Regions from separate parts of the Streptomyces sp. NPDC088745 genome, predicted to be linked through region 3. Evidence: riboswitches for the same ligand, from Rfam matches in the RefSeq annotation. Region 3 holds a riboswitch; each other region holds the start of a gene.

Region 1 (9,690 bases), on a different contig from region 3:
GGCGATCAAGGAGGCCAAGCGGCGCGGCTTCCGGGTCACCACCAACTCGACCTTCTTCAACACCGACACCCCCCAGACCATCATCGAGGTGCTCGACTTCCTCAATGACGAGCTGGAGGTGGACGAGATGATGATCTCGCCCGCCTACGCCTACGAGAAGGCCCCCGACCAGGAGCACTTCCTGGGCGTCGAGCAGACCCGGGAGCTCTTCCGCAAGGCGTTCGCCGGGGGGAACCGGAAGAAGTGGCGGCTCAACCACTCGCCGCTCTTCCTGGACTTCCTGGAAGGCAGGGCCGACTTCTCCTGCACGGCCTGGGCCATCCCGAACTACTCCCTGTTCGGCTGGCAGCGGCCCTGCTACCTGATGAGCGACGGGTACGTTCCCACGTACCGCGAGCTCATCGAGAAGACCGACTGGGAGAAGTACGGGCGCGGCAAGGACCCGCGGTGCGCGAACTGCATGGCGCACTGCGGCTACGAGCCGACGGCCGTCCTCGCCACGATGGGCTCGCTCAAGGAGTCCATCCGCGCCGCCCGCGAGACCGTTTCGGGCAACCGCGGGTGACGTGACGGCCGCGGGGGGCTCCGGCGCGGCCGGGGCTCCCCGCGGCGCCGGCCCGGCCGTCCGCGACGCGCCGCCCCTCGCGGCGCGTCCGGCGGCCGCCTCCGGCAGGGGGAGCGCAGAGGCGGTGAGGACCGCCGCGAGCGGGGAGGACGCCGGAGTGCCCTCGGGCAGCCCCGACGTCACGGTGAGCTGGACGATCCGAGAGGGGGCCGACGTGACGATCCTGGAAGGCATCCGGGGGCCGCGGGACCTGAAGGCATTGGACGAAGCGGAACTGGTCGAACTGGCCGGAGAGATACGGCAGTTCCTGATCGAGGCGGTGGCCAGGACCGGGGGCCACCTCGGTCCCAATCTGGGCGTGGTGGAGCTGACCGTCGCCCTGCACCGGGTCTTCGAGTCGCCGGTGGACCGCATCCTGTGGGACACCGGCCACCAGAGCTATGTGCACAAGCTGCTGACCGGGCGGCAGGACTTCTCCAAGCTCCGCGGCAAGGGCGGCCTGTCCGGCTACCCCTCGCGCGAGGAGTCCGTGCACGACGTCATCGAGAACTCGCACGCGTCCACCGTGCTCGGCTGGGCGGACGGGCTGGCCAAGGCCAACGAGGTGCTGGGCAGGCCCGACCACGTCGTCGCCGTCATCGGGGACGGGGCGCTCACCGGCGGCATGGCGTGGGAGGCGCTCAACAACATCGCCGCCGCCCGGGACCGCCCGCTGATCATCGTGGTCAACGACAACGAACGCTCGTACGCGCCGACCATCGGCGGACTCGCCGACCACCTCGCGACGCTCAGGACCACCGACGGCTACGAGCGTTTCCTGTCCTGGGGCAAGGAGGTGCTCCAGCGCACCCCGGTCGTCGGACAGCCGCTCTACGAATCGCTGCACGGCGCGAAGAAGGGGTTCAAGGACGCCTTCGCACCGCAGGGCATGTTCGAGGACCTGGGCCTGAAGTACGTCGGCCCCGTCGACGGGCACGACATCGCGGCCGTGGAGTCCGCGCTGCGCCGCGCCAAGCGCTTCCACGGCCCCGTGCTGGTGCACTGCCTCACCCAGAAGGGGCGCGGGTACGCCTTCGCCGAGCAGGACGAGGCCGACCGCTTCCACGCGGTGGGCGCCATGGACCCGCTGACCTGCGAGCCGCTGAGCCCCTCCGGCGGGCCGTCTTGGACCTCGGTGTTCGGCGAGGAGATGGTGAAGGTGGGGGCCGAGCGGCCGGACGTGGTGGCGCTGACGGCGGCCATGCTGCATCCGGTGGGGCTGACCGCGTTCGCCGAGGCCTACCCCGACCGGGTGTGGGACGTCGGGATCGCGGAGCAGCACGGCGCGGTGTCGGCGGCGGGCCTGGCGACCGGCGGCCTGCATCCCGTGTTCGCGGTGTACGCGACCTTCCTCAACCGTGCCTTCGACCAGGTCCTGATGGATGTCGCCCTCCACCGGTGCGGGGTGACCTTCGTACTGGACCGGGCCGGGGTCACCGGAACCGACGGGCCCTCGCACAACGGCGTGTGGGACATGTCGGTCCTCCAGGTCGTGCCGGGTCTGCGGATCGCCGCCCCGCGCGACGCCGAACAGTTGCGGGCCCAGTTGCGGGAGGCGGTCGCCGTCGACGACGCGCCGACGGTGGTGCGCTTCCCCAAGGAGTCGGTGGGGCCCGAGTACCCCGCCCTGGACCGGATCGGCGGGCTCGACGTGCTGCACCGGGACGCGGATGCGCGGGTGCTCCTGGTGTCGGTCGGGGCGCTCGCCGGGGTCGCCCTGGAGACGGCGAAGCTGCTGGGGGAGCGGGGCATCGGGTGCACGGTCGTCGACCCGCGCTGGGTCAAGCCCGTCGACCCGGCGCTGGCGCCGCTCGCCGCCCTGCACGCGCTCGTCGCCGTGATCGAGGACAACTCCCGGGCCGGGGGCGTCGGTTCGGCGGTGGGGCAGTCCCTGGGCGACGCCTCCGTGGACGTGCCGCTGCGGACCTTCGGAATTCCGGAGCAGTTCCTGGCGCACGCCAGGCGGAGCGAGGTGCTGGCCGACATCGGACTCACGCCCGTCGAGATCGCCGGCCGGATCGGCGCGGCGACGGCCCCGTACGGAACCGGGACGACGAAGAACGTGACAGCGACGAAGAGCCCGTCAGCGACGAAGAACCCGTCAACGACGAAGAATCCAGCACCGTCACAGCACGCATCGGCGGAGAACGAAGGAGAACTGACGGAATGACCGAAGACGCGCCCGAGGCTCCCGCACCCGCCGGGAGCGGGCCCGCCGGGGCCTCCCGGGGATTCGACCTGGCGGAACTGCTCGCGGCCCGCGGCGGCGAACGGTACGAGCTGCACTCCCGGCACCTCAACCACCAGCTCCCGCGCATGCTCCGCACCATCGGCTTCGACCGGGTGTACGAGCGGGCCGAGGGCGCGTACTTCTGGGACGCCGACGGCAACGACTACCTCGACATGCTCGCCGGATTCGGAGTGATGGGCCTCGGCCGCCACCACCCCGTCGTCCGCAAGGCCCTGCACGACGTGCTGGACGCCTCGCTCGCCGACCTCACCCGCTTCGACTGCCAGCCGCTGCCGGGGCTGCTCGCCGAGAAGCTCCTCGCGCACAGCCCGCACCTGGACCGCGTCTTCTTCGGCAACAGCGGTACGGAAGCGGTCGAGACCGCGCTGAAGTTCGCCCGGTACGCGACGGGCAGGCCGCGCGTCCTCTACTGCTCGCACGCCTTCCACGGGCTCACCACCGGCGCGCTCTCGGTCAACGGCGAGAAGGGGTTCCGGGACGGGTTCGCCCCGCTGCTGCCCGACACCGCGATCGAACTCGGGGACCTGGACGCGCTGGAGCGGGAGCTGCGGCGCGGCGACGTCGCCGGATTCGTCGTGGAGCCCATCCAGGGCAAGGGGGTGCTGGAGTCCCCGCCCGGCTTCCTGCGCGCCGCCCAGGAACTGCTGCACCGGCACGGGGCGCTGCTCATCGCCGACGAGGTGCAGACCGGGCTCGGCCGCACCGGCGACTTCTACGCCTACCAGCACGAGGCGGGCGTGGAACCCGACCTGGTGTGCGTCGCCAAGGCGCTCTCCGGCGGCTACGTGCCCGTCGGGGCGACGCTCGGCAAGGACTGGATCTTCAAGAAGGTCTACTCCTCCATGGACCGGGTGCTGGTCCACTCGGCCAGCTTCGGGTCCAACGCCCAAGCGATGGCGGCCGGCCTCGCCGTGCTCTCGGTCATGGAGGACGAGCAGATCGTGGCCAACGCCCGGCGCACCGGCGGCCTGCTGAAGACGCGGCTGGCCGCGCTGACGGGGAAGTACGAGCTGCTGCACGACGTCCGCGGGCGCGGCCTCATGATCGGCATCGAGTTCGGGCGGCCGGCCTCGCTCGCGCTGCGCGGGCGCTGGGCGATGCTCCAGGCGGCCCGCAAGGGGCTCTTCGCGCAGATGGTCGTCGTGCCGCTGCTGCAGAAGCACCGGATCCTCACCCAGGTGTCCGGCGACCACCTGGAAGTGATCAAACTGATTCCACCGCTGACCGTGGGGGAGAAGGAGGTCGACCGCTTCGTGGACGCCTTCACCGCCGTGATGGACGACGCACACTCCGGCGGTGGCCTGATGTGGGACTTCGGCCGGACACTGGTGAAGCAGGCGGTCGCCCACCGTTGAACCGGCCTCTTTTGCCTCTGGGGCAAGAAGTTTGCCCCAGAGGTAAGCACTCTGGCTCAATGGACCGTATGACGCCACGCCTCGAAGAGGCGGCCGAGGGCTCGGCGGAACTGCCCTCCGTCGCTCCCCACCTGCGAGAACTCCGCCGCCGCGGCGGATTCACGCTGGAGGCCGCGGCCCGCCGCGCCGGGCTCTCGCCCGCGCACCTCTCCCGGCTGGAGACCGGACAGCGCCAGCCCTCGCTGCCGATGCTCCTCGCGCTGGCCCGGGTCTACGGCACGACCGTCTCCGAGGTCCTCGGCGAGACGGCGGCCGCCCCGGACGCCGTCGTGCGGGCCGGCGAGATGACCGCCCGCGAGGCCGACGGCTGGACGTACCGGCAGGCCGGCAGCCACGGCCGGGCCATGCAGGCGCTGCGCGTCCACGTGCCGCACGCCGCCCAGCGGGATCTCGTACGGGTCCATCCCGGCGAGGAGTGGCTGTACGTGCTCGAGGGGCGGCTGCGCCTGGTGCTCGGGGAGCGCGTGCACACCCTGGACGAGGGCGACAGCGCCCACTTCGACTCGCTCACCCCGCACCGGATCACCGCGGTGACGCCGCAGGGGGCCGAGCTGCTGTTCCTCCACACACTGATGCAGAGCACCGTCGCCGGGCTCTGCCTGCCCCAGGAGTCATGATGACCGAGTCCACCGCACAGCCGCCGGGACTCGCCCCCGCGCAGGGCTTCGTGAAGGCTCCCGGACCCGCCCCCGCCCAGCAGCTCACCGAGGCGCAGACCACCGCCCTGAGCGCCATCGCCCGCGCCGCCGACGAGGCGGCCCGCGCCGCCCGCCCCGGCTCCGACCGGGGCGCCGAGTGGCAGGACGGCGCGGGCAGGGCCGGCCCGGACGGATTCGTCGCGGACAAGGCGCCGCACGGCCTCGTGGTGCGGGTCTTCCTCTACATCGTGGTCGGGCACATCGTCGCGGCGTTCATCTTCCTGCTGTTCACGATCGGCGACGCCTGAGCGGCCCGGTCACTCCGTGAGCCGCTCGCGCAGCGCCTCGCGGACCCCGGGCGTCACCCGCAGTCCCCGTTCCAGGTAGGCGTCCGTGGTGCCCCAGGTCTCCTCGATGGTGGCGAAGGCCGCGTCCAGGTACTCCGCCCGGGCGTCGAAGAGCGGTGCGAGCAGGCGCATCACCTCGCCGTTCATGGCCTCCGGCGAGGCGCTGGAGCGGCGCACCCGGTAGCGGCGGTGCGGGTCGTTGGACTTCACGTAGTCCGCCCGGATCGCGTCCGGCTCCACGCCCACGGCCAGCAGCGTCACCGCGATCGACAGACCCGCGCGGTCCTTGCCCGCCGCGCAGTGCATCAGCGCCGGCACACTGTCCTCGGCCAGGGCGTGCAGCACCCGGCTGTGCTCCGCGGTGCGGTCCTTGATCATGCGGCGGTACGACGCCGTCATGCGCGCCGCGGCCTTGCCGTCGTCGAGGATCTCGCGCAACTGGTCGAGGTTGCCGTCGCGCACCATCATCCAGAACTCGGCGCCGTCCGCGGGGTCGCTCAGCGGGATGTTCACGTTCCGCACACCGGTCAGCTCGACGTCCGGGCCCTCCAGCTCCTGGTCCGCCGCGTTGCGGAAGTCGAAGATCGTGTGGAGTCCGAGCGAGTGGAAGAACGCCGTGTCGGACTCGGTGGCGTGCGCCAGGTGGCCGCTGCGGAAGAGCCGTCCGTAACGCGTCCGCCGGCTGTCCGCGGTGGGCAGCCCGCCCACGTCGCGGAAGTTCCGTACGCCTGCGAGATCCGGCTCGGCCGACGGCGATGCCTGCTGCGTCACGAGTGCTCCTCAAGGTCGTCCGCCGACGCGGGCACGCCGACGAGGGCCACGGGCCGACGATACGACAGAAGCGTCCCCATATGGGTGCCTGAGGCAACCGTCTGGGTCGTACGGGGGTGCGAGTGAGCAGAATCATAGAGCGAACCGTGACGTCTGCTGCCGAAGCGTCAAACGGCAGGCCAGAGGCGGGAGATGGCACCCGGGACGATTGCGCGCCACCGGGAGAATCGTGAAGAAGGCGTGTTCTGGCGAGGGAGAAAAGGGGAACGGCTTGTTCCGGCGGTCCGCACTCGCTTACGGTCACCGTCAATCCGGGTGGACCGCCGAATCCTGCCACCGCTCGGAGTCACTTTCCCTTTTTCTTCGTGTGGCAGGAGCGGGGGACCCAGGTAGTACGCCGTACCGGAGGACGACAGTCCGCCGGAACGGCTCGGGGTGAAGCAGCGCTCCCGGATGTGGAGCGCGGCCGGGCATCTCCAGCCCGAACCCGACAGCTCACCTCGCAGGCGCCGGAGAGGACATCGTCATGCCTGCTCAGGGTAAGCACCGCCGCCCGAAGTCCAGTTCCCCGCTCACCCGGGGCTTCGTCGCCGCCGGCACGGGCGGCGCCGCACTGGCCCTTCCGCTCATCGGCGCCACCGGTGCGAACGCCGCCGACCAGGGCGCCGCCCCCGTCGCGCTGCCGCAGGCCGCCGCCGAGGCGCAGCTTCCGCAGCAGCGCGCGGCCGAGCCCCGGCAGGCGGCCCCCGCCGCCGCGCCGAAGACCGGCACCCGTACGTACTCCGTGGTGTCCGGCGACAGCCTCTCGAAGATCGCCACGGACCAGGACGTGCGCGGCGGCTGGCAGAAGGTCTACGGCGACAACAGGGAGGTCGTCGGTGAGAACCCCTCGCTGATCTTCCCCGGCATGAAGCTCACCCTCGGCGGCAAGGCCCCCGCGGCCGCCGAGCGGAAGGCCACCGCCCCGGCCCCGCAGCAGCAGCGGACCGAGCGCGTGGAGCGCACCGACAAGCGCGCCGAGCAGCGCACCGAGAGCCGCGTCGAGCAGCGCTCCCAGAAGCGGACGGAGAAGCGGGCCGAGCAGCGCACCGAGAGCAAGCGGCAGACGCAGCGCTCCGGCTTCAGCGCCCCCGTCCCCTCGGGCGTCTCCACCCCCTACCGCGCCTCCGGCGGAAGCTGGTCCAGCGGTTACCACACCGGTGTCGACTTCCGCGCGTCCTCGGGCACCCCGGTCAAGGCCGTCGCCGCGGGCACCGTGGTCTCCGCCGGCTGGGGCGGCGCGTACGGCAACGAGGTCGTCATCCGGCACAACGACGGCCGCTACTCGCAGTACGCCCACCTCTCCGCGCTGGGCGTCCGCTCCGGCCAGAGCGTCTCCGGCGGCCAGCAGATCGGCTACTCCGGCTCCACCGGCAACTCCTCCGGCCCGCACCTGCACTTCGAGATCCGCACCGGCCCCGGCTACGGCTCGGACATCGACCCGCTGGGCTACCTGCGCAACAACGGCGTCCCGCTCTAGTACGGACCGCCCCCCACGGCCCACTCGCCCCCGCACCGGCCCCGGTGCGGGGGCGAGACGCGTATCCCGAAGCGCCACCCGCGTATTCCGGGTTGGGTGAATCTTGACCGGTGGCATATCTCACCCTCCGTCAACCCCTCCCTACGGTGGCGTAGGTCACTTGCGAAAGTGAAGGATGTGTCGACGTGGCAGACGATTCGACATCATTCAGCGCAGGCACCATCGGGTCGTACGCGGCGATCGGGGACAGCTTCACCGAAGGGGTCGGCGACCCCGGCCCCGGCGGCGCGTTCATCGGGTGGGCCGACCGGCTTGCCGTCCTCCTGGACGACCGGGTACCCGAACACACCTTCCGTTACGCAAACCTCGCCGTACGCGGCAAACTGCTCGACCAGATCGTGGCCGACCAGGTCCCCCGGGCCAAGCAGCTCGCCCCCGACCTGGTCAGCTTCTGCGCGGGCGGCAACGACATCATCCGGCCCGGCTCCGACCCCGACGACGTCGCCGAACGGTTCGAGAGGGCCGTCGCCGACCTCACCTCGGCCGTCGGCACGGTCATGGTGACCACCGGCTTCGACACCCGGGGCATCCCCGTGCTGCGCCACCTGCGCGGCAAGGTCGCCACGTACTCGGCACACGTACGGGCCATCGCCGACCGGTACGGCTGCCCGGTCCTGGACCTGTGGTCGCTGAGGTCGGTGCAGGACCGGCGGGCCTGGGACTCCGACCGGCTGCACCTCTCCCCGGAGGGGCACACCCGGGTGGCGCTGCGGGCCGGTCAGGTCCTCGGCCTGGAGATCCCGGCCGACCCCGACCAGCCCTGGCCGCCGATGGCGCCGCGCCGCAGGCTCGACGCGCGCCGCGACAACATCGACTGGGCGCGCGAGCACCTGGTGCCGTGGATCGGGCGACGGCTGCGCGGCGAGAGCTCGGGCGACCACGTCGAGGCGAAGCGGCCGGACCTGCTGCCGCTCTGAGCCCGCGGCGCGGCTACGCCGAGGGGTCCGACGGCTCCGACAGCAGGGCCTCGGGACCGATCAGCGAGGTGTTGCCGGGGACCGTGCAGGCGTAGGCCCCGGCGAGGGCGCCGAAGTGGGCGCACTCCTGAAGGCTGCGGCCGGTCAGGCGCCCGTACAGGAAACCGGAGACGTAGGCGTCCCCCGCGCCGTTGGAGTCGACCACCCGGCCGGGCGGGACGGTCGCCGGAACCGGGCGCGGGGTGCTGCCGTCGTCCCGGGCCAGCAGGTACGAGCCGCCCGCGCCCGCCGTCGCCACCACCGCCTGCGCCCGGCCCTCGCGCAGGATCTCCCGCATCACCTCGCCGATCCGCTCGCCCGCGCCGGCCGCGCTCAGGAACACCAGGTCGGCGCGGAGCGCGAAGTCGCGGTGGTGGTCGGCGGTCCCGTCCCAGTCGTGCAGATCGGTGGAGAGCGGAACGCCCGACGCCACCACGTCGTCCAGCAGGTGCCGGGCGAAGTCCACGATCGAGACGTGGACGTGCCGGGCCCGGTTCAGGTGCGGCAGGTAGAAGTCCTGCGGCAGCCGCAGGTCAGCGGGGTCCCGGGAGTCGTAGAACGACATCCGGCCGCCCGTCGAGTCCACCAGGTTGACCGCCCGGCGGGTGCCCGCGGGCGAGATCAGCGGCTCGAAGTCGACATCGCCCTTGGCGAGCCGCTCGCGCACCTGCCCGCCGATCCAGTCGTCCCCGATCACGTCCAGGAACTTCACGCCCAGGCCCAGCGCCCGCAGGCCCAGCGCGACGTTGCCGCCCGTGTGCCCCGGCCACTCGCTGATGGGGGCGACGCCCACCGAGTCCGCCAGCGGCACCGGCAACTGGTCCACCCGCACCACCGTGTCCACGCCGCTGCCGCCGATCACCAGGACGTCGTACGCACCGACCCCGTCCGGACCGTCCTGCTGCTGCACCTGCTGTGACACCGCGTTCCCCTCTCCCTGCCCGGATGTGGCCGACGCGGCCCAGTATGGCGGTTTTCGGCGGCGGAGCCGGGGACGGCCGCGCCCCCGCGTCCCGCGGAGACCCGGAAGACACATTCGGGGGACGTCGCCAGAGTGGCGCGGCCCGGCCGGACGCGGGGAGTGCTGGGATGTCCCGCAACCCTGTTCCGCCGGGGTTCCTCGCGGCCC
Region 2 (9,690 bases), on a different contig from region 3:
GCGGTGGCAAGGTCCAATGTGCGGGGGCAAAGGGGGAGTTGACGGGCAAAGGGGGTGGGCGTCCGCGGCCGGGCGGCACGGGCCCGGGGACGGCGGAGGCGCCGGCGGGGGGCGGCCGCCCGGCGGGCATGCCGTCGGGAGCGCGCGGCGGCGCCGGTGTGCGGCTCCGCCGCGGGGGCGCGACCGGCCGCCCGGAACCGCTCACCGGACAGGACGCAGCGTCCACATCCGGCCAACTTGCGGGCGCGCGCGTGCAGTCCGGGAGGCGCTGTTCGCCTCCCGGACCGGTCCGCCACCCGCGGGGATGAAGGTGGCGGCGTCCCCCAGCCCACTGGGTCCAGTGCAGCGGGCCGACCCACGCACCTCCATGGAAGCCCCGCCCGGAAAGGCCGAGAAGAGCGCACGGCCGGGCGCACGGCCACACACAGGGAGCACGAATCGGACGGAACGTTCCTCTCCGCCCGCCCCGAAACCGACCGTCCGGGCAACAATCTCGCCATACGGGACAGGTGCCCTTAACGCGTGGGATGCGGCGAACTACGCTGGGTTTACGAATGCCGCGTGCCTATGCCGGGCCCGCGGCGGCCGTCTGCGTGAGGGGTGGCGCAATGTCCAGGGAGCAACGCGGGCCGAACGACAAGCTCGGCACGGTTCTCGCCCTCGCGGGAATCAGCAACGCCGGGCTGGCGCGCCGGGTCAACGACCTCGGGGCGCAACGCGGGATGACACTGCGGTACGACAAGACGTCGGTCGCGCGGTGGGTGTCGAAGGGGATGGTTCCGCAAGGGGCCGCCCCGCACCTCATCGCCGCCGCCATAGGGGCCAAGCTGGGCCGTCCCGTACCGCTGCACGAAATCGGCCTGGCGGACGCCGATCCGGCCCCCGAGGTCGGGCTCGCCTTCCCGCGCGACGTGGGGATCGCGGTGCGGCACGCCACCGAGCTGTACCGGCTGGACCTGGCCGGACGCCGGGCCGGCGGCGGCGGGATCTGGCAGTCCCTGGCGGGCTCCTTCGCGGTGAGCGCGTACGCGACGCCCGCCTCGCGCTGGCTGATAACCCCGGCGGACTCGTCGGTGGCGCGGGACTCCACGGCCGCCGCCGGCTCCTCCGGCGCCACGCCGTTACGGGTCGGCCACAGCGACGTGGCCAAGCTGCGCGAGGCCGCCGAGGACGCGCGGCGCTGGGACTCCAAGTACGGGGGCGGGGACTGGCGCTCGTCGATGGTCCCCGAGTGCCTGCGGGTGGACGCGGCCCCCCTGCTGCTCGGTTCGTACAGCGACGACGTGGGCCGCTCGCTGTTCGGGGCGACCGCCGAGCTGACCCGTCTGGCCGGCTGGATGGCCTTCGACACCGGCCAGCAGGAGGCCGCCCAGCGGTACTACATCCAGGCCCTGCGCCTCGCCCGCGCGGCCGCCGACGTGCCCCTGGGCGGCTACGTACTGGCGTCGATGTCCCTCCAGGCCACCTACCGGGGCTTCGCCGACGAGGGCGTCGACCTCGCGCAGGCCGCCGTGGAGCGGAACCGGGGCCTGGCCACCGCCCGCACCATGAGCTTCTTCCGCCTGGTGGAGGCGCGCGCGCACGCGAAGGCGGGCGACCCGGTGGCGGCCGGAGCCGCGATCAAGGCGGCCGAGGGCTGGCTGGAGCGCTCCCGGGACGGCGACGCCGATCCCTCCTGGCTGGGCTTCTACTCGTACGACCGGCTGGCCGCCGACGCCGCCGAGTGCTACCGCGACCTCAAGCTGCCGCGCCAGGTGCGCCGGTTCACCGAGCAGGCGCTGTCGCGGCCGACGGAGGAGTTCGTGCGCTCGCACGGGCTGCGGCTCGTGGTGAGCGCGGTCGCCGAACTGGAGTCGGGCAACCTGGACGCGGCCTGCGCGGCGGGCACGCGGGCGGTGGAGGTGGCGGGGCGGATCTCGTCGGCGCGCACCACGGAGTACGTACGGGACCTGCTGCACCGCCTGGAGCCGTACGGCGACGAGCCGCGGGTGGCGGAGCTGCGGGAGCGGGCGCGGCCGCTGCTGGTGGCGCCCGCCTAGAGCCCGGCCGCCCGGCCCGGAGCCGGACCCGGTCCCGAGTGGCGTTGGCCATAACTCCTGTCCACGGGGTTTGACGGCATTGTCAGTGGGCCAGTGCACTATGCGGGGTGGGAGGTGGCAGCGATGAGTCATGACTGCGACGTGCTGGTGATCGGCGGGGGCATCGTCGGCATGGCGTCCGCGCATGCCGTCACGCGGGCGGCGCCCGGCACGCGGGTCGTGGTGCTGGAGAAGGAAGCGGGCCCGGCGCGCCACCAGACGGGACGCAACAGCGGGGTGATCCACAGCGGGATCTACTACCGCCCCGGCTCGCTCAAGGCGCGGTACGCGGTGCGCGGAGCCGCCGAGATGATCAAGTTCTGCTCGGAGCACGGCATTCCGCACGAGGTGACGGGCAAGCTGATCGTCGCCACGGAACGGGACGAGCTCCCCCGGCTGCACGCGCTGGTCCAGCGGGGACGGCTCAACGGCATCCCGGTGCGCGAGCTGGGCCCCGCCCAGATCGAGGAGTACGAGCCCGAGGTCCGCGGACTCGCCGCTATCCACGTCGGCTCGACGGGCGTGTGCGACTACGGCCGGGTGACCGAGGAGCTGGCCCGCTCGTCGGGGGCCGAGGTGCGGTACGGGGCGGAGGTGCGGGTCATCGCGCGCCGCGCGTCCGGAGTCGCGGTGCGCTGCGCCGACGGCACGGTCGTACGGGCGAAGGCCCTGGTCAACTGCGCGGGGCTGCACTGCGACCGGGTGGCGCGGCTGGCGGGGGACTCCCCCGGCATGCGGATCGTGCCGTTCCGGGGCGAGTACTTCGACCTGGCCCGCCCGGAGCTGGTGCGCGGGCTGGTCTATCCGGTGCCGGACCCGGCCTTCCCCTTCCTCGGCGTCCATCTGACGCGGGGGGTCGACGGCGGAGTGCACGTCGGGCCGAACGCGGTGCCGGCGCTGGCCCGGGAGGGGTACGGCTGGGGCGTGGTGCGCCCCCGGGAGCTGGCCGGGACGCTGGCCTGGCCGGGTTCCTGGCGGATAGCCCGGCAGCACTGGAGGTACGGGGCGGGGGAACTGCACCGGTCGCTGTCGAAGCGGGCCTTCACGGCGGCGGTGCGCCGGCTGCTCCCCGCGGTCACGGAGGCGGACCTGACGCCCGCCCCGGCGGGGGTGCGGGCACAGGCCGTCCTGCGGGACGGGACGCTGGCGGACGACTTCCTGATCCGGGAGGCGCCGCGCACGGTGCACGTGCTGAACGCGCCCTCCCCGGCGGCGACGGCTTCGCTGCCGATCGGGCGGGAGGTGGCGAGGCGGGTGCTGGGGGTGCTGGCGGGGGAGCGGGTGGGACGGTAGGACGGCTGGACGGCTGGACGGCTGGACGCGGGACGCGGGACGGTGTGCCGCAAGCCGGGGCCGGGGCGGGATGGGGCCCCTCCGCGCCCCTGACTGGGCGTCCCCGTCGTGCCCGGCTCCGTAGAATCGGAAGCACTGTGTCCGAGAACAGCGAGAACCCCACGATGCCCCAGTCCCCCGAGCCGCAGGCCGCCGAGCCGCAGGCCGGCGCCCCCGGCCCCTCCCAGGCCGCCGCCGCCGACCGCGCCGCCGCGCACGAGCGGGCCGAGCGGATGCGTCCGCGGGCGCTCCGCATGTTCCCCGAGGGGACGGGTCCCTCCCCCGACCCCGCCGGGTCGCACTTCGAGCGCCGCATCCGCAGCTTCCAGCCCCGCCGCAGCCGGGTCACCACCGGCCAGGGCGAGGCCCTGAAGAAGTGGTGGCCGACCCGGGGCATCGACATCGACGGGCAGCGCGTCCTCGACCTGGACGCGATGTTCGGCGGGCTCCCGGTCGTCCTGGAGATCGGCTTCGGCATGGGCGAGGCGACCGCGCAGATGGCCGCCGACGACCCCGGGACCGGCATCCTCGCCGTCGACGTGCACACCCCCGGCCAGGGCAATCTGCTCGGTCTCGCCGAGCGCAACGACCTCTCCAACGTCCGGGTCGCCAACGGCGACGCGATCATCCTGCTCCGCGAGATGCTCGCCCCCGACTCCCTGGCGGGCCTGCGCGTCTACTTCCCCGACCCGTGGCCCAAGGCCCGCCACCACAAGCGGCGTCTGATCCAGCCGGAGTTCCTCTCCCTGGCCGCGACCCGGCTCGCCCCCGGCGCCGTGCTGCACTGCGCGACCGACTGGGAGGACTACGCCGAGCAGATGCTCGAAGTCCTCAGCGCCCACCCGGACTTCGAGAACACCCAGGCGGACGGCGGCTACACCCCCCGGCCCGGCTTCCGGCCGCTCACCCGCTTCGAGGGCCAGGGCCTGGACAAGGGCCACAAGGTCCACGACCTGATGTTCCGCCGCATCCCGCACGCGAGTTGACGCACCGTTTCTCCACAGCGACTGTCCGAACACGATCGCGAGTGTCAGTGGCAGTCGTTAGGGTCGTCGGATGTACGAGACGTACGCATCGCCCGCCCCGCCCGCGGCCCCGGCCCCCGAGCCGGCGCCCGCGGCGGCCGGACCTGCCCCGGGCGATGCCCGCAAGCCCGGCCTCCTGCGGGGCCTGCGGCACCGCGCCTTCTGGCGGAACCGGGCGGTCCGCGCCACCGCGCTGATCGTCCTGCTGGCCCTCTCCGGCCTGGTCCTGCTCGCTCTCGTACGGGAACAGACCGGCACCCGGGGCTTCCTGGTGGGCCTGGGCCTCGCCGTCTTCCCCGTGCCGCTGCTGCTGCTCGCGTTCCGCTGGCTGGACCGGGTCGAGCCGGGCCCCTGGCGGAACCTGGTCTTCGCGTTCACCTGGGGCTCCTGCGCCGCGGCCCTGGTCGCCATCACCGCCAACAGCTTCGCCGTGCGCTGGATAGCCGTGGCCACCGCCGACCCCGACAACGCGGACACGCTGGGCGCGACCCTGGTGGCCCCGGTCATCGAGGAGAGCGCGAAGGCGGCCGCGATCCTGTTGATCTTCCTGTTCCGCAGGCGGCACTTCACCGGCATCGTGGACGGCGTGGTCTTCGCGGGCTTCACCGCGACCGGCTTCGCCTTCACCGAGAACATCCTCTACCTGGGCAACGCCTTCGGCGAGGACCAGGAGTTCGGCTTCTCGGGGCTGGGGTCGGTGACGGCCGGGACGTTCTTCGTGCGGGTCATCATGTCCCCGTTCGCGCACCCCCTGTTCACCGTGCTCACCGGCATCGGCTTCGGGCTGGTGGCGCTCACCCCGACCCGCCGGGTGCGGGGGCGCGCCTGGGTGCGCGTCCGCCGCTTCCTGCTGCCGCTGACGGGCCTGCTGCTGGCCATGGGCATGCACGCGCTGTGGAACGGCTCGGCGTCGTTCGGCCCGCTGGCCTTCTACGGGGTGTACGGGCTGGTCATGGTGCCGGTCTTCGCCTTCCTGACCTGGCTGTCGATCTGGACGCGGCAGCGCGAGCTGCGGCTGCTGAGCTCCGAACTGCCCGCGTACGTCGCCGCCGGCTGGCTGGACCCGGCCGAGCCGTTCGCCCTGTCCTCGATGCGGGCCCGGTCCGTCGCCCAGGGGCAGGCCGCCCGGGTGCACGGGCCGGGTGCGGCGAAGGTGGTCGCCGAGTACGAGGAGGCGGCGACCGCGCTGGCCTTCCTGCGCTACCGGGCCCGGCGCGGGGCGGCCACCCCGGAGCTGGCCGCCCGGTTCCAGGCCCGCGAGCGGGAGCTGCTGCACCGCCTGTGGGAGCGCAAGCGCCTCGCGGGCCCGGCACTGGTGTACGCGGCGCAGATCACCGGCCGAATACGGCTGCTCCCGCCGCCGTACCACCCGGCCTACGCGGCCGCGTACAACCCGTACAAGACCTACTGAGCGGGCCGGCCGGGCCGGTCAGGCCGAGGCGACGGTCAGCTTCGACAGGTCGGCGTCGGTGAGGGTGAGGTCCGCCACCGCCAGCAGGGCCGGGAGCTGCTCGACCGTGCGGGCGCTGGCGATGGGGGCCACGACGGTCGGGCGGGAGGCCAGCCAGGCCAGGGCGACGGACGCGATCTCGGCGTCGTGCGTCCGCGCCACCTCGTCGAGGGCGGCCAGCACCTTGCGGCCGCGCTCGGTCCGGAGGTGCTGGGCCGCGCCCTCGGCACGCCGGCTGTCCACGGCCTCGCCGCCGACGCGGTACTTGCCGGTGAGGAAGCCGGCCGCCAGCGCGTAGTACGGGACGGCCGCCAGGCCCGCGTGCGAGGCGACCTCCTGGAGCTCGCCCTCGTAGGTGTCGCGGGAGACCAGGTTGTACTGCGGCTGGAGCGCGCTGTACCTCGCCAGGCCCTCGCGCTCGGCGAAGTCCAGCGACTCGCGCAGCCGGTCGGGCGCGATGTTGGAGGCGCCCACCGCGCGCACCTTGCCGTCCCGTACGAGCCGGTCGAGAGCGGTGACGATCTCCTCGACCGGCACGGCCGGGTCGTCGAAGTGCGTGTAGTAGAGGTCGATGTACTCGGTGCCCAGGCGGCGCAACGACGCCTCGGCGGCGGCCTTGACGGTGGTGGCGGACAGGCCCTTGTAGGAGGGGTGCGCGCCGACCTTGGTGGCGATCACGACCTCGTCCCGGTTGCCCCGGGCGGCCAGCCACTCGCCGAGGACGCGCTCGGACTCGCCGCCCTCGTTGCCCGGCGCCCAGGCCGAGTAGGAGTCGGCGCTGTCCACGAAGTTGCCCCCGCCCGCGACGTACGCGTCGAGGACGGCGAAGGACTGGTCGCGGTCGGCGGTCCAGCCGAAGACGTTGCCGCCGAGGGCGAGCGGGAAGACGTCGAGACCGGAGCCGCCCAGCGGGCGGAGAGGGGAGGAAGTCATGCCGTACGACAACCACCGGGCCCGCCGGGCCTATTCCGTGTACGGGTCAGGGATCAGACGGTGAGGCCCTTGCCGCGCAGCCAGGCCGCCGGGTCGACGCCGGCGCCGCCGGGGGTGTGGACTTCGAGGTGCAGGTGCGGTCCGGTGACGTTGCCGGTGGCGCCCACGTTGCCGATGGTCTGGCCGGTGGCGACGCCGGTGCCCGCCGCGACGTTCATCTGCGAGAGGTGGCAGTACCAGATCTCGGTGCCGTCCTTCAGCTCCAGCACGACGCGGTAGCCGTACGAACCGGACCAGCCGGCCGACGTGACGGTGCCGCCGTGCACGGCCTTGACCGGGGTGCCGGTCGGGGCGGCGAAGTCGAGCCCGGTGTGCTGTCCGGAGGACCACATCGAACCGGACTGGCCGTAGGTCGAGGTGAGGGTGTACGAGGAGGTGGGCAGCGAGTAGCTCGCGGCCAGCCTGGCGAGGCGCGCGGCCTCCGCCTCGGCCTTCGCCTCCGCCTCGGCGGCGGCCTTCTCGCGGGCTTCCTTCTCCGCCTTCTCCTTCTCGGCCTGCCGCGCCGTGGCGTCGGCCTGCTGCTGCGCCTTCTTCGCCTCGGCCGCGGCGTCCTGCACGGCCTTGTCGCGGGCCTCCTGCCGGACGGCCTCGTCGGCCACCGTGCGCTGCTGCTCGGCCTGCTGGAGGATGCGGGCGCGCAGGCTCTCCCCGGCGCCGGCGGGCTGCTGCCCGGCCGAGGCGGGGGTCGCGGCGGCGGCCGGCGCGGCGGCGACGGTCACGCCCGCCTCCGCGGGAGCCTCTTCGGCGGAGTCGGAGAGCAGGGCGCCCACGCCCGGCAGCGACGTGGCGTCCGGCAGCGAGTCGGCGAGCGAGTCCAGGGACTCGGCGAGCTGGTCCGGCAGGGATATCGACACGGCGGGCTTGTCCTGCGCGGTGGCGATGCCGCCCGCGCCGACGGCGGCGATCACGCCGACGCCGAGGACCGTGGAGCTGCGGGCGAGGGAGCCGCGCTGCTTGGCGACCCGGTGCTTGCCGCGCAGCGGGGCGGCGGAGTCGGCGGTGGGGTTCCACTCGTCGGCGGAGGCCGGTGGGGCGTCCGGGGCGAAGGGGGCGTCCGGGGCGGAGGCGGATTCCGGGGTCCCGAACGCGGCGAAGCCGTCGAAGCCGTCGCGCCCCTGCTGCTGCGGGATCAGCGGGCCCTGCGGAGACTGCGGGACCTGCACGGCCTCTGCGGCCCGCACGGCCTGCATCGGCTGGGTGACCTGCGCGGCCTGCGGAACTCCGGCGGCTGCGACGGCTTCGGGAGCGTGCGGAGCGAGAACGGCGGTGGCCCCGGTCCCCGTCCCGTACTCGTCGCCGGGGACTCCGTAAGCCGTGTAGGACAAAGCGGGGGCCGAGAAAGCGGGGGCTGCGGGGGCAGGCCTGTTGGACGCCACGGAGGCGCGCTCCTTTCCTTCCTTCTCGCCTACCGGGTTAGCTGACGGGTTCGGAGCAGGAAGGTCTCCTACGGGCCGGGTCGGGCCCGATTCACCCCAAGTGGTGGTTCCCCGGTTTCCTCACGGAATTCGGCGCACGCGCACGGCGCCGTCTCTGACGACGGCTGGGACGACCGTGCTGCGTTATCGAACGTTAATAGACATGTGACCGGAATTCCAAGCCGTCCCTCTTGATCCTTAACGCTCCGCAGTCACCTTTGGCCAGGACATTTCCGCTTATCTACCAGCGAACTGACGCCATCTCAGCGTCCCGGCCGCCCCGGCGGCCCCAGAACGCCCTGATCACCTCTGCCGCCCGCCCGACACCTCGTGCCCCCCTCACGGACGTTTGATGATCTCCACCGTCCGCCGCCGCGCCGGCTGCCCCACGCCCGGCCGCCCCACCGCGAGCAGCGCCATGTCGTCCGTCTGCTTGCCGCCGGTGTGCACCCGTACGTCACTGGTCAGCGCGTCCAGTACGGCATCGGGCCCGGGGAAGAGCGAATGCCGCAGCCGCACCGCCGGGTCGTAGAACCGGCCCGCCCCGTCCCGCGCCTCGGACAGGCCGTCGGTGTAGAACACGAGCATCGAACCCGCCGGGTACGCGAACTCCTTGGCCCGGTCCGGCCAGTCCCCCAGCTCCCCCATGCCCAGCGGCAGCGCGAACTCGTCCGGCTCCAGCTCGTCCAGTTCCCCGTCCGCGTACAGCAGCAGCGGCTCGGGATGCCCCCGGTTCACCAGGCGTACGACGCCCTCCGCGCGCGGGATCTCGGCGAGCACCGCCGTGGTGAAGCCCTCCAGCGCGTCCAGCCCCTCGCGCCGGGCGCCCTCGCGCTCCAGGGCCCGTTCCAGGCGCCGCGCGACGCCCTCCAGGCAGCTCTCCGTCTCGGCCGCCTCCCGGAACGCGCCGACCACCACCGCCACCGCCTCGACGGCCTCAAGTCCCTTGCCCCGTACGTCGCCCACCACGAGCCGCACCCCGTACGGCGTGTCCTGCACGGCGAAGAGGTCGCCGCCGATGAACGCGTCCGCCTCGGCCGCCTCGTACCGCGCGGCGATCTCCAGACCGCCGATGCGGGCCGGCGGGACCGGCACCACGGCCCGCTGCGCGGCCTCCGCGATGACCCGCACCGAGGCGAGCTGCCGCCCGCTGCGCCGCACGACCCGGTTGATCAGGATCGCCAGCACGGACACGGTGAGCACCGTGACCAGCTCCGTCGCGCTCACCACGGACGTCAGGGCGTCGTCGCAGATCCGCAGCCCCATCACGGCCAGCACGGAGGCGAGGGCCGTGAGCCCGGTGTTGGCCGGCGAGAAGAAGGGGGCCGCCACCAGCGGCGCGGCGGCGAACAGCGGCGAGGCGGTGAAGTCGGATGGCGTCAGCGCGTCGAAGAAGA
Region 3 (9,690 bases):
TGGGTGAGTCTGATGGTGCACCAACTGCCCACCACCCAGCAGTTCTACGGCGCCCTGTTCGGCTGGGAGTTCCGGCCGGGCCCCCAGGAGCTCGGCCCCTATGTGCGGGCCCTGCTGGACGGACGCGACATCGCGGGCCTCGGCCGGCTGCCACCGGACCGGCACCTGACGACCGCGTGGACGCCGTACCTGGCGACCGAGGACGCGACGGCGAGCGCGCAGGCCGTCAGCAGCAGCGGCGGCACGGTCGCGGTCGGCCCGCTGCAGGCGGGCGAGGCGGGCCGGCTGGCGATCGTCGCGGACCCGGCGGGCGCGGTGTTCGGCCTCTGGCAGGCGGCGGAACACCTGGGCACGGGGCTCGCCGGGGTGCCGGGGACCCCGGTGTGGAACGAGCTGGTGACGCGGGAGACGGCCGGCATCGTGAAGTTCTACCAGGCGGTGTTCGGGTACGGCGCGGAGGCGGTCGTCTCGGCCGACTTCGACTTCACGACGCTGCTGCTCGACGGGAAGCCGGTGGCCTCGCTGCACGGGGTGGGCCATGCGCTGCCGCGTGAGCGGGGGGCGCACTGGATGACGTACTTCGAGGTCGAGGACACCGACGAGGCCGCCGCGCTGGTGCGCGACCTCGGCGGGCACGTCCTCCAGCCGCCCAGGGAGAGCACCACCGGCCGGACGGCCGTGGTCGCGGACCCGGAGGGAGCCGTTTTCACGGTCGTACGGTCGCACCGCTGACGGTGGTGGTGATGGCGGGGGGGCTGCGCGTCGTGGCCCCGGTCGCGCGCCCGGTGCTCCTGCGCAACGGGGGCGGCCCGCCCTCACTCCGCCGTCGGCCTCAGCGACGCGCTCCGGTGCGCCGAGAAAGCCGGCGAGAGCGGATCAGCCCGCGCCTCGGCCCGAGTCCGCCCGGGACCGTCCGCGACCTCAGACCACGCTCACCGGAAGCACGTCGGGCGACAACGCCCCCGCCTGCGCCGACGCGCTCGTCATGCGCCTGCGGTGGTGGCGGCGGCACAGCACCTCGTAACCGACGTCCTCGGCGGGCCGGTTCACGTCGCCGACCACGACCTGCTCGCCCTCGACGACCATCGCACCGCCCACCGTGCGGGCGTTGTGCGTGGCCCGCGCCCCGCACCAGCACATCGCCTCGACCTGCAGGGTCTCCAGCCGGTCCGCCAGCTCGATCAACCGCTGCGAACCCGGGAACAGCCGCGTCCGGAAGTCCGTCATGATCCCGAACGCGAACACGTCCAGGTCCAGGTCGTCCACGATCCGCGCCAGTTGGTCGACCTGCTCCGGCGCGAGGAACTGCGCCTCGTCCACGATCACGTAGTCGACCTTGCCGCCGCGCGACACCTGGTCCACCACATACCCGTACAAATCCCTCCCGGGCCCGGCCTCCACGGCCTCCGTCACCAGCCCCAGCCGCGACGACAGCTTGCCCTCGCCCGCCCGGTCGTCCCGCGTGAAGATGACGCCCTGGAGGCCCCGGGCGGAGCGGTTGTGGCCGATCTGGAGTGCCAGGGTGCTCTTCCCGCAATCCATGGTTCCAGAGAAGAACACCAGCTCGGACATGAGGAGTTGAGCCTTTCGGGCCGTCATGAGGGGGGGGAAGGGGGGAGAGTTACGGGCGCACTTCGAGGAGCGGGACGTGCTGTTCCGCCGAGGTCATCGAGCCGTGCATGCCGACCATCGAGGACTCACCGGGCTCCTTACGGGAGGCGGTGATCACCACGTCGTCGTGGGCCGCGGCGACCACGTCGCCGATCCGGCCGTGGACGCGCTCGTCGACGTACGGTCCGAACCAGCCGAGGTCGATCGCCTCGTCGCGGCTCGCCACCCAGAACTGCTCGCCGAGCACCTCGCGCCAGACCGCCAGGACGTCCGAGGCGGCGCCGGGGACCGCGTACACGTGGCGGGCGCGGCCCTCGCCGCCGAGCAGGGCGACGCCCGCGCCCAGTTCCCAGTCCTCGTCGAAGTCGATCCGCGACTGCTCGTCGAAGGGGACGTCGATCATGCCGTGGTCGGCGGTGACGTACAGGGCGCTGCGCGGCGGGAGCTGCTCGGCCAGGCGCTGGGCGAGGCGGTCGACGTGCATCAACTGGCCGCGCCAGGCGTCGGAGTCGACGCCGAAGCGGTGGCCCGCGCCGTCGACCTCGCTGTAGTACGTGTAGACCAGCGACCGGTCCCCCGCCGCCAGGTGGCGCGCGGCGAGGTCCATCCGGTCCTCGCCGGTCAGCCGGCCCTGGAAGGTGCCGCCGCTCAGCGCGATCTTGGTCAGCGGGGTGTGCTGGAAGTCCGGGGAGGAGACCTGCGCGGTGTGCACGCCCGCCGCGTCCGCGAGCTGGAAGACCGTGGGGTGCGGCTGCCAGACGTGCGGGTCGGTCCAGGGCCGCCAGCGGAGCTGGTTCATCAGGGCGTTCGTGGCCGGGTCGCGGACCGTGTAGCCCGCCAGGCCGTGCACGCCGGGGGTCAGGCCCGTGCCGACGGAGGCGAGCGAGGTCGCGGTGGTGGCGGGGAAACCGGCCGTGATCGGGCGGCCGGTGCCGCCGCGCGAGGTCGGGAGGAGGGAGTGCAGGTAGGGCGCCTCGTCCGGGTGGGCCTTGATCTGCTCCCAGCCGAGACCGTCGATCAGGAAGACGCAGTTGCGGTCGGCGGGGGTCAGCCCGTCGAGGGACGCGGTCGTTCCGGGTACGTCCATGCCGGCCGCCAGCGTCGGCAGCAGGTCCGCGAGGGAGCCGGAGCCGTACTGCGGGACCGGTGCGGTGTCGAGCGCGAGGGGGACGGGGTCCTGCCAGGCGGCGGGCAGCGCCATCAGCGGGCGGAGGAGCCGGTCGCGGCCGTCGCCTCGGACAGGGCCTGCGCGAAGACGAGGGTCTGCCTGACCGTGTCCGGGCCGTCCCCGGCCTCGCTGACGCGCAGACTCAGGTCGTCGGCGGTGGAGCTGCCGGTGTAGCCGTGGTCGGCGTCGCAGCCCGGGTCGGCGCAGCCGGCGGGCTCCAGGTCGATGCGGGAGACCGCGCCCCAGCCGATGGTGAGGACAACCTCGCGGGGCAGCGTCCCCGGAACGTACTTCTCCGGGTTGGCCACGACGCGGCTGACCACCACCGAGGAGATCCGGCCGATCTTCACGGACTCGGTGGAGGTGGTGGCGTACGGCGTCGGGGAGCTGGTGTCGGCGTTCTGCTCGTCGGTGTGGCTGACGATGAAGCGGGTGCCGGTGAGGACCAGGACGGTCACGTGACGGCGGACCTCGTTCGAGTCGAACGTGGTCTCCTGGTGCACGAGGTACGACGAGATGGGCTCCGCGCCGACGGCGGCCTCCACCGCCTCGGCCACCAGAGCCGGGTAGTAGCCGCTGCGCTCGATCGCTGCCCGCAGCCCCTGGGTCGTCGTACCGGTCTTCGCCATGCCTTCCATCCTACGGGGCCCGGGAGGGCGGATGTCCCTTGCGCCGGGGCGGGGCCGGGGGTCCGGTGGGGCTCAGTAGCTCGGGAGGCGGCGCGGGCCGAGGTCGTCCCGTACCGCCGGAGGAGCCAGTCGCACGGTCGCGCCCAGCACGGAGAGTCCGTCCGGGGCCACGACCACGGGTTCGAGACTGACGCCGACCACTTCGGGGTGGTCGTCGACCAGCCGCGACAGACGCAGCAGCAGTTCCTCCAGGGCGGCGGTGTCCACGGGCGCGGAGCCCCGCCAGCCGAAGAGGAGCGGTGCGGTCCTGATGGACCGGATCAGCTCGGCGGCATCGCGGTCGGTGACGGGGACCAGCCGGTGGGCGGTGTCGCCGAGCAGCTCGGACGCGGCTCCGGCGAGGCCGAAGGAGAGCACCGCGCCGACCGCCGGGTCGATGGCGGCCCGCACCACGGTGTCCACGCCGCGCGGGGCCATGGCCTGCACGACCGGCAGCAGCTCGGCGGGCTTGCCGAGGGCGTCGGTCAGCTCCGCGTACGCCCGTCGCAGGTCGTCCTCGTCCGCCAGGTCGAGCCGTACGCCGCCGAGGTCGGGGCGGTGGCGCAGGTGCGGGGCGGTGGTCTTGAGGGCGACGGGGTAGCCGAGCCGCTCCGCCGCCGCCACGGCCGCACCGGGGTCGGGCGCGGGCAGGGCCTCGCGCACCCGGATGCCGTAGCGCCCGAGCAACTCCCGGGCGGCGTCGGGCCGGAGGGGCAGGCCGCGCGGGTCGCCGTCGGCGGCGAGCAGGGCGTCGATCCGGGCGCCGACTCCGGCCTCGTCGATGTCGTCGTACTCGGGCACCTTGCCGGGCTCGGCCGCGTCACGCCGCCACTGGGCGTACCGCACGGCCTCGGCGAGGGCCCGCACGGCGCGCTCCGCGGCGGGATAGGCGGGAATGCACCGGGGCACGGGGGCCCAGCCGGGCGGCGGAACGGGGGCGGCCGCGGGGACCGGGGCCGGGGCGCCGGGTGCCGGGGTTCCGGGTGCCGGGGTCCCGGCGGTGGTGGTGGGCGAGGTCCCGGCCGGGGAGGAGGGTGCGCCAAGGGCCGGGGAGGAGGGCGAGCCGGGGGCCGGGTGGCCCGGGTTCGGGCCCGCACCGGTGTCCGCGGCCGGTGCGCCCGTCGGCCGGACCGGTGCGGGGGCCGGCTCCCCCGGGGCGGGAGGCGGCCCGGGGCGTGCGCCCGCTCCGCTCCTGCCCGGGGCCGTGCTCGTCGCCGCCGCGAGGGCCTCGGCGAGTTCGCCCACTTCCACGTGGACCACCGCGACCGGTTTGGCCGGTGCCGTGGCCGCCGCCTCGTGCAGGGCCGCGGCCAGGACCTCGCCGTCGCCGGACTCCGTGGTCCCGCCCTCCCCCACCCAGGGGATGGCCGTGACGACGACCGCGTCGCAGCCCGGGTCCGCGAGGGCGGCGGCCAGGGCCTCGCGGAAGTCGGCCGGGGTGGCGCCGGTGGTCAGGTCGTGCGGAGCGAGCGGACGCAGCCCTTCCGCGAGGCAGGCGTCGTACGTCAGGAGCCCGAGGGACTCGGAGTTGCCGAGGATGGCGGTGCGCGGGCCGCGCGGCAGGGGCTGGCCGGTCAGCATCAGACCCGCGTCGACGAGTTCGGTGACGGTGTCGACCCGTACGACGCCCGCCTGGCGGAAGAGCGCCGAGACCGTGGCGTCCGGAATGCGCGCCACCGGTACCGCGTGCCCGGGCGGCGTACTCCCGCTGTGGCGCGCCCCCTTGACCACGACGACCGGCTTGGTGGCTGCCGTACGGCGGGCCAGACGGGTGAACTTGCGCGGGTTCCCGATGGATTCGAGGTAGAGCAGGACGGCGTCGGTGTCGGGGTCCTCGTGGCAGTACTGGAGGAAGTCGTTGCCGGAGACGTCGGCGCGGTTGCCCGCCGAGATGAAGGCGGAGACGCCCGCCCCGCGCCGGTGCAGCCCGGACAGCAGCGCGATGCCGATCGCCCCGGACTGGGCGAACAGGCCGATCCGTCCCCGGTCGGGCGAGCGGGGCGCGAGGGAGGCGTTCAGACGTACGGCGTCGGAGGTGTTGATGATGCCGAAGGCGTTGGGGCCGATGATGCGCATTCCGTACGAACGGGCCTGCCGCACCAGTTCCCGCTGCCGCTCCCGCCCCTCGGCCCCGCTCTCGGCGTATCCGGCGGCCAGGACGACCAGCCCCTGCACCCCGCTCTCGCCGCAGTCGGCGACCGCTTGCGGAACCTTCTCCGCCGGTACGACGAGGACCGCGAGGTCCACCGGGGCGCCGATCCCGGCGACGGAACGGTACGCGGGGACGCCTTCGAGCTCCGTGGTCTCCTCCGGCAGGGCGGCGTTGACCGCGTACGCACGGCCCGTGAAGCCCGCCCCGACGAGGTTGCGCAGCACCGTGCGGCCCACAGAGCGCGGGGAGCGGCCCGCGCCGACGACCACGACGGAGCCGGGCGCGAGGAGCCGCTGCACGGACCGGGCCTCGGCGCGGTGCTCGCGGGCGCGCTGCACGGCCAGGGAGCGGTCGGTGGGCTCCAGGTCGAATTCGAGGTGGACGACGCCGTCCTCGAAGGAGCGCTTCTGCTGGTAGCCGGCGTCCGTGAAGACCTTGATCATCTTGGTGTTGGCGGGCAGCACCTCGGCGACGAAGCGCCGGATGCCGCGCTCACGGGCCACGGCCCCGATGTGTTCGAGGACGGCGGAGGCGACCCCCCGGCCCTGGTGGGCGTCCTGCACCAGGAAGGCGACCTCGGCCTGGTCGGCGTCGGGTCCCGAGGCGGGCAGGCCGTCGGCGTCGATGCGGTCGTAGCGGACGGTGGCGATGAACTCGCCGCCCACGGTGACGGCCAGGCCCACCCGGTCGACGTAGTCGTGGTGGGTGAAACGGTGGACGTCCTTGGCGGACAGCCGGGGGTAGGGCGCGAAGAAGCGGTAGTACTTCGACTCGTCCGAGACCTGTTCGTAGAAGCTGACCAGCCGGTCGGCGTCCTGGGTGGTGATGGGCCGGATGCGCGCCGTTCCGCCGTCGCGCAGTACGACGTCGGCCTCCCAGTGGTCGGGGTACGCGTGCTCCGACTGGTCGGGACGCGCCCGCTCCGGCGCCCCGCCCACCTGATCCGCATCGTCCGCAGCCTTGGCCATGGTGTGCAGCCTACGACTCGCGGGGGTCCGGAGGGCGGGACAGTCTGGTCCTGTTCGGCCGGTCCTCCCCGGGACTTTCGCCGGGCAGAGCAGCCCGCACCACATGAGAGACTGGTCTAGACAACCAATAAGCACATGAAGGGCAACACCATGGTTGAGCGCCGCGTCACCGTCGGCTGGGCCGAGGGCCTGCACGCCCGCCCCGCCTCCATCTTCGTCCGCGCCGTCACGGCCACCGGCGTCCCCGTCACCATCGCCAAGGCGGGCGGCACCCCGGTCAACGCCGCGTCGATGCTGGCGCTGCTGGGCCTGGGCGCGCAGGGCGGCGAGGAGATCGTGCTGGCGTCCGAGGCCGAGGGCGCGGACGCCGCCCTGGACCGTCTCGCGAAGCTGGTCGCCGAGGGCCTGGACGAGCTCCCCGAGACCGTCTGAGACCCCCGCGGCCACGTGAGGCCGCGCCCGTACGGGCGAAATTCCCGCGCACGAGCCGCGGCATCCCGGATTCCGGGGGCCGCGGCTCGTGCCGTTCCCGGGAATGCCGGGAGCGGGCCGCGGCGTCCGGCGGGACCGGAGCGGGCCGCGGCGTCCGGCGGAACGCGAAAGGGCCCCGGCTCACGGGGAGCCGGGGCCCTTCCTTGTGGAGTTCGCGGTCAGACGCTGACGCCGTGCGCGCGCAGGTACGCGACGGGGTCGATGTCCGAGCCGTACTCGGGCGAGGTGCGGGCCTCGAAGTGCAGGTGCGGGCCGGTGGAGTTGCCGGTCGAGCCGGCCAGGCCTATCTGGTCGCCGGAGCCGACGCTCTGGCCGACCGAGACGCCGATCGAGGAGAGGTGGCCGTACTGGGTGTACGAGCCGTCGTTCATCCTGATCACGATGTTGTTGCCGTACGCGCCGCCCCAGCCGGCCTCGACGACCGTGCCGGCGCCGACGGCGACCACGGAGGTGCCGGAGGCGGCGTGGAAGTCGACGCCGGAGTGGCTGCCGGAGGACCACAGGGCGCCGCCGGACTTGTAGCTGGTGGAGACGTACGAACCGGCCACCGGCAGCCGGAAGGTGTTGAGGCGCTTGCGCTCGGCCTCGCGGGCGGCGCGCTCGCGGTCCTCGCGCTCCTTCTTGGCCCTCGCCTCGGCCTTGCGCTTGACCTCGGCCTTGCGCTCGGCCTCCGCCTTGCGGGCGGCCTCGGCCTCGTCCAGCACCTTCTGCTGCGCCTGGGCCTGCTCCTCGATCCGCTCGGCCACGACCTCGGCGGAGTGGTCCAGGGCGACGGCGCGGATGGTGCCGGTGTCCTCCGCGGCCAGGTCCTGCTCGGCGGCGAAGGCCTGCGGGGCCAGGGTTCCGATGACACCGGTCGTGGTGAGTGCGGCGACTCCGGCGATGTTGGCGCTCTTGCGCGACAGCACGGAGGGACGCCGGTGCTTCCCGGCGGCACGGGTGAACGCCATGGAGTGGCTGTTTCCTTTCCTTCCTTCTCGCCTACCGGGTTAGCTGACGGGTTCGGAGCAGGAAGGTCTCCTACGGACCCCACCCGCCCGTGCGGGCGATGGCGTCCGATTCACCCCAGGGACTCAAGTGGGTCCCCGGCTCCCCAGGCTCGCGCCTGACGGGGACTCGGCGATGACTGCCCGGTGCCGCGGTTGCGGCGCACTCTGACGGGCAGCCGGGTCGACGCTAAGCGGCACTTCTTTCAATCTCCAAACACACGGCCGCTTTTGTGAAGGAGCCCACACGGCAGACAGGCAACCTCCGCAACAAATCGGGCATACGGGAGGACCCCGACGACCGGGAAGCCGTCGGGGTCCTTTTCGTCCTGCTTTCCACCGGCCGCCCGGATGACCTTTGATCGGTCAAGCGGCCGGTGAACCGGTCGGCGGGCCGGTCAGCTCACGACCGTGACCTCGCCGATGTCCAACGCGCGCACCGGCTCCACGATCCGGGACGCGTCGCCGACCAGGACCGTGACCAGCCTGTCCACCGGGAAGGCGTTCACCACCGCGGCGGTGGCCTCCACGGTGCCGGTCGCGGCCAGCCGCGCGTACAGCTGGGCCTGGAAGTCGTCGGGCAGGTGCTGCTCGACCTGGTCGGCCAGCGTGCCCGCGACCGCCGAGGCCGTCTCGTACTTGAGCGGGGCGACCCCGACCAGGTTCTGCACGGCGACGTCGCGCTCGGCGTCGGTGAGTCCCTCGGCCGCGAGCGTCCGCAGGACCTTCCACAGGTCCTCCAGGGCGGGCCCGGTCGACTCGGTGTCCACGGAGCCGCTGATGGCCAGCATGGCGGCGCCCGTGCCGTCCTCGGCGGAGCGCAGCACCTGGCCGAAGGCACGCACGCCGTAGGTGTAGCCCTTCTCCTCGCGCAGGACGCGGTCCAGGCGGGAGGTGAGGGTGCCGCCGAGACAGTACGTACCGAGCACCTGGGCGGGCCAGACGCGGTCGTGCCGGTCGGCGCCGATGCGGCCGATCAGGAGCTGGGTCTGGACCGCGCCGGGGCGGTCCACGACGACCACGCGGCCCGTGTCGTCGGCGGTGATCGCCGGAACGGGGCGCGGGGCCGCCGTGCCGCCCGTCCAGGCGCCCAGGGTCTCGGCCAGGACCGCGTCCAGGTCGATGCCGGTGAGGTCGCCGACGACGACCGCCGTGGCGGTGGCCGGGCGGACGTGCGTCTCGTAGAAGGCGCGCACGGCCGCGGAGTCGATGTTCTTGACCGTCTCCTCGGTGCCCTGGCGGGGGCGCGACATGCGCAGGTCCGCCGGGAACAGCTCGTGGGAGAGCTGCTTGGCGGCCCGACGGGACGGGTTGGCCGCCTCGTGCGGGAGCTCGTCGAGCCGGTTGCGTACGAGACGCTCGATCTCGCCGTCCGCGAACGCCGGTGCGCGCAGGGCGTCGGCGAGCAGTCCGAGCGCCTTGGGCAGCCGGGAGACCGGGACTTCGAGGGAGACCCGCACGCCCGGGTGGTCGGCGAACGCGTCGAGGGTGGCGCCGCAGCGCTCCAGCTCGGCGGCGAACTCCTCGGCGGAGTGCTTGTCGGTGCCCTCGGTGAAGGCGCGCGACATGATCGTGGCGACGCCGTCCAGGCCCTTCGGCTCGGCCTCCAGGGGCGCGGCGAGGAAGACCTCGACGGCCACCAGCT

What was found. Region 3 has a riboswitch for cyclic di-AMP ahead of ACIP93_RS13480 (M23 family metallopeptidase). Riboswitches for the same ligand answer to the same signal wherever they lie in the genome.
Region 1: it holds a riboswitch for cyclic di-AMP, as region 3 does, so the genes downstream of both, ACIP93_RS16570 (peptidoglycan DD-metalloendopeptidase family protein) here and ACIP93_RS13480 (M23 family metallopeptidase) in region 3, are expected to answer to the same signal.
Region 2: it holds a riboswitch for cyclic di-AMP, as region 3 does, so the genes downstream of both, ACIP93_RS04565 (M23 family metallopeptidase) here and ACIP93_RS13480 (M23 family metallopeptidase) in region 3, are expected to answer to the same signal.

The regions. Positions count from the first base shown of each region.
Region 1 covers NZ_JBIVLB010000005.1:293,172-302,861, forward strand. The annotation lists gene hpnH (adenosyl-hopene transferase HpnH) at 1-565, shown strand, start outside; gene dxs (1-deoxy-D-xylulose-5-phosphate synthase) at 780-2,774, shown strand; gene ACIP93_RS16550 (aspartate aminotransferase family protein) at 2,771-4,210, shown strand; gene ACIP93_RS16555 (helix-turn-helix domain-containing protein) at 4,279-4,887, shown strand; gene ACIP93_RS16560 (DUF6126 family protein) at 4,887-5,216, shown strand; gene ACIP93_RS16565 (tyrosine-protein phosphatase) at 5,226-6,026, opposite strand; cyclic di-AMP (ydaO/yuaA leader) riboswitch at 6,338-6,548, shown strand; gene ACIP93_RS16570 (peptidoglycan DD-metalloendopeptidase family protein) at 6,553-7,545, shown strand; gene ACIP93_RS16575 (SGNH/GDSL hydrolase family protein) at 7,731-8,522, shown strand; gene ACIP93_RS16580 (PfkB family carbohydrate kinase) at 8,536-9,426, opposite strand.
Region 2 covers NZ_JBIVLB010000001.1:999,101-1,008,790, reverse strand. The annotation lists gene ACIP93_RS04590 (MFS transporter) at 609-2,039, shown strand; gene lhgO (L-2-hydroxyglutarate oxidase) at 2,163-3,371, shown strand; gene trmB (tRNA (guanosine(46)-N7)-methyltransferase TrmB) at 3,536-4,396, shown strand; gene ACIP93_RS04575 (PrsW family intramembrane metalloprotease) at 4,467-5,846, shown strand; gene ACIP93_RS04570 (aldo/keto reductase) at 5,865-6,818, opposite strand; gene ACIP93_RS04565 (M23 family metallopeptidase) at 6,872-8,068, opposite strand; cyclic di-AMP (ydaO/yuaA leader) riboswitch at 8,266-8,399, opposite strand; gene ACIP93_RS04560 (PP2C family protein-serine/threonine phosphatase) at 8,633-9,690, opposite strand, start outside.
Region 3 covers NZ_JBIVLB010000004.1:133,178-142,867, reverse strand. The annotation lists gene ACIP93_RS13510 (VOC family protein) at 1-732, shown strand, start outside; gene ACIP93_RS13505 (thymidine kinase) at 922-1,572, opposite strand; gene ACIP93_RS13500 (alkaline phosphatase family protein) at 1,622-2,812, opposite strand; gene ACIP93_RS13495 (DUF5998 family protein) at 2,812-3,408, opposite strand; gene ACIP93_RS13490 (GNAT family N-acetyltransferase) at 3,481-6,567, opposite strand; gene ACIP93_RS13485 (HPr family phosphocarrier protein) at 6,718-6,999, shown strand; gene ACIP93_RS13480 (M23 family metallopeptidase) at 7,218-8,009, opposite strand; cyclic di-AMP (ydaO/yuaA leader) riboswitch at 8,024-8,191, opposite strand; gene ACIP93_RS13475 (M16 family metallopeptidase) at 8,444-9,690, opposite strand, start outside.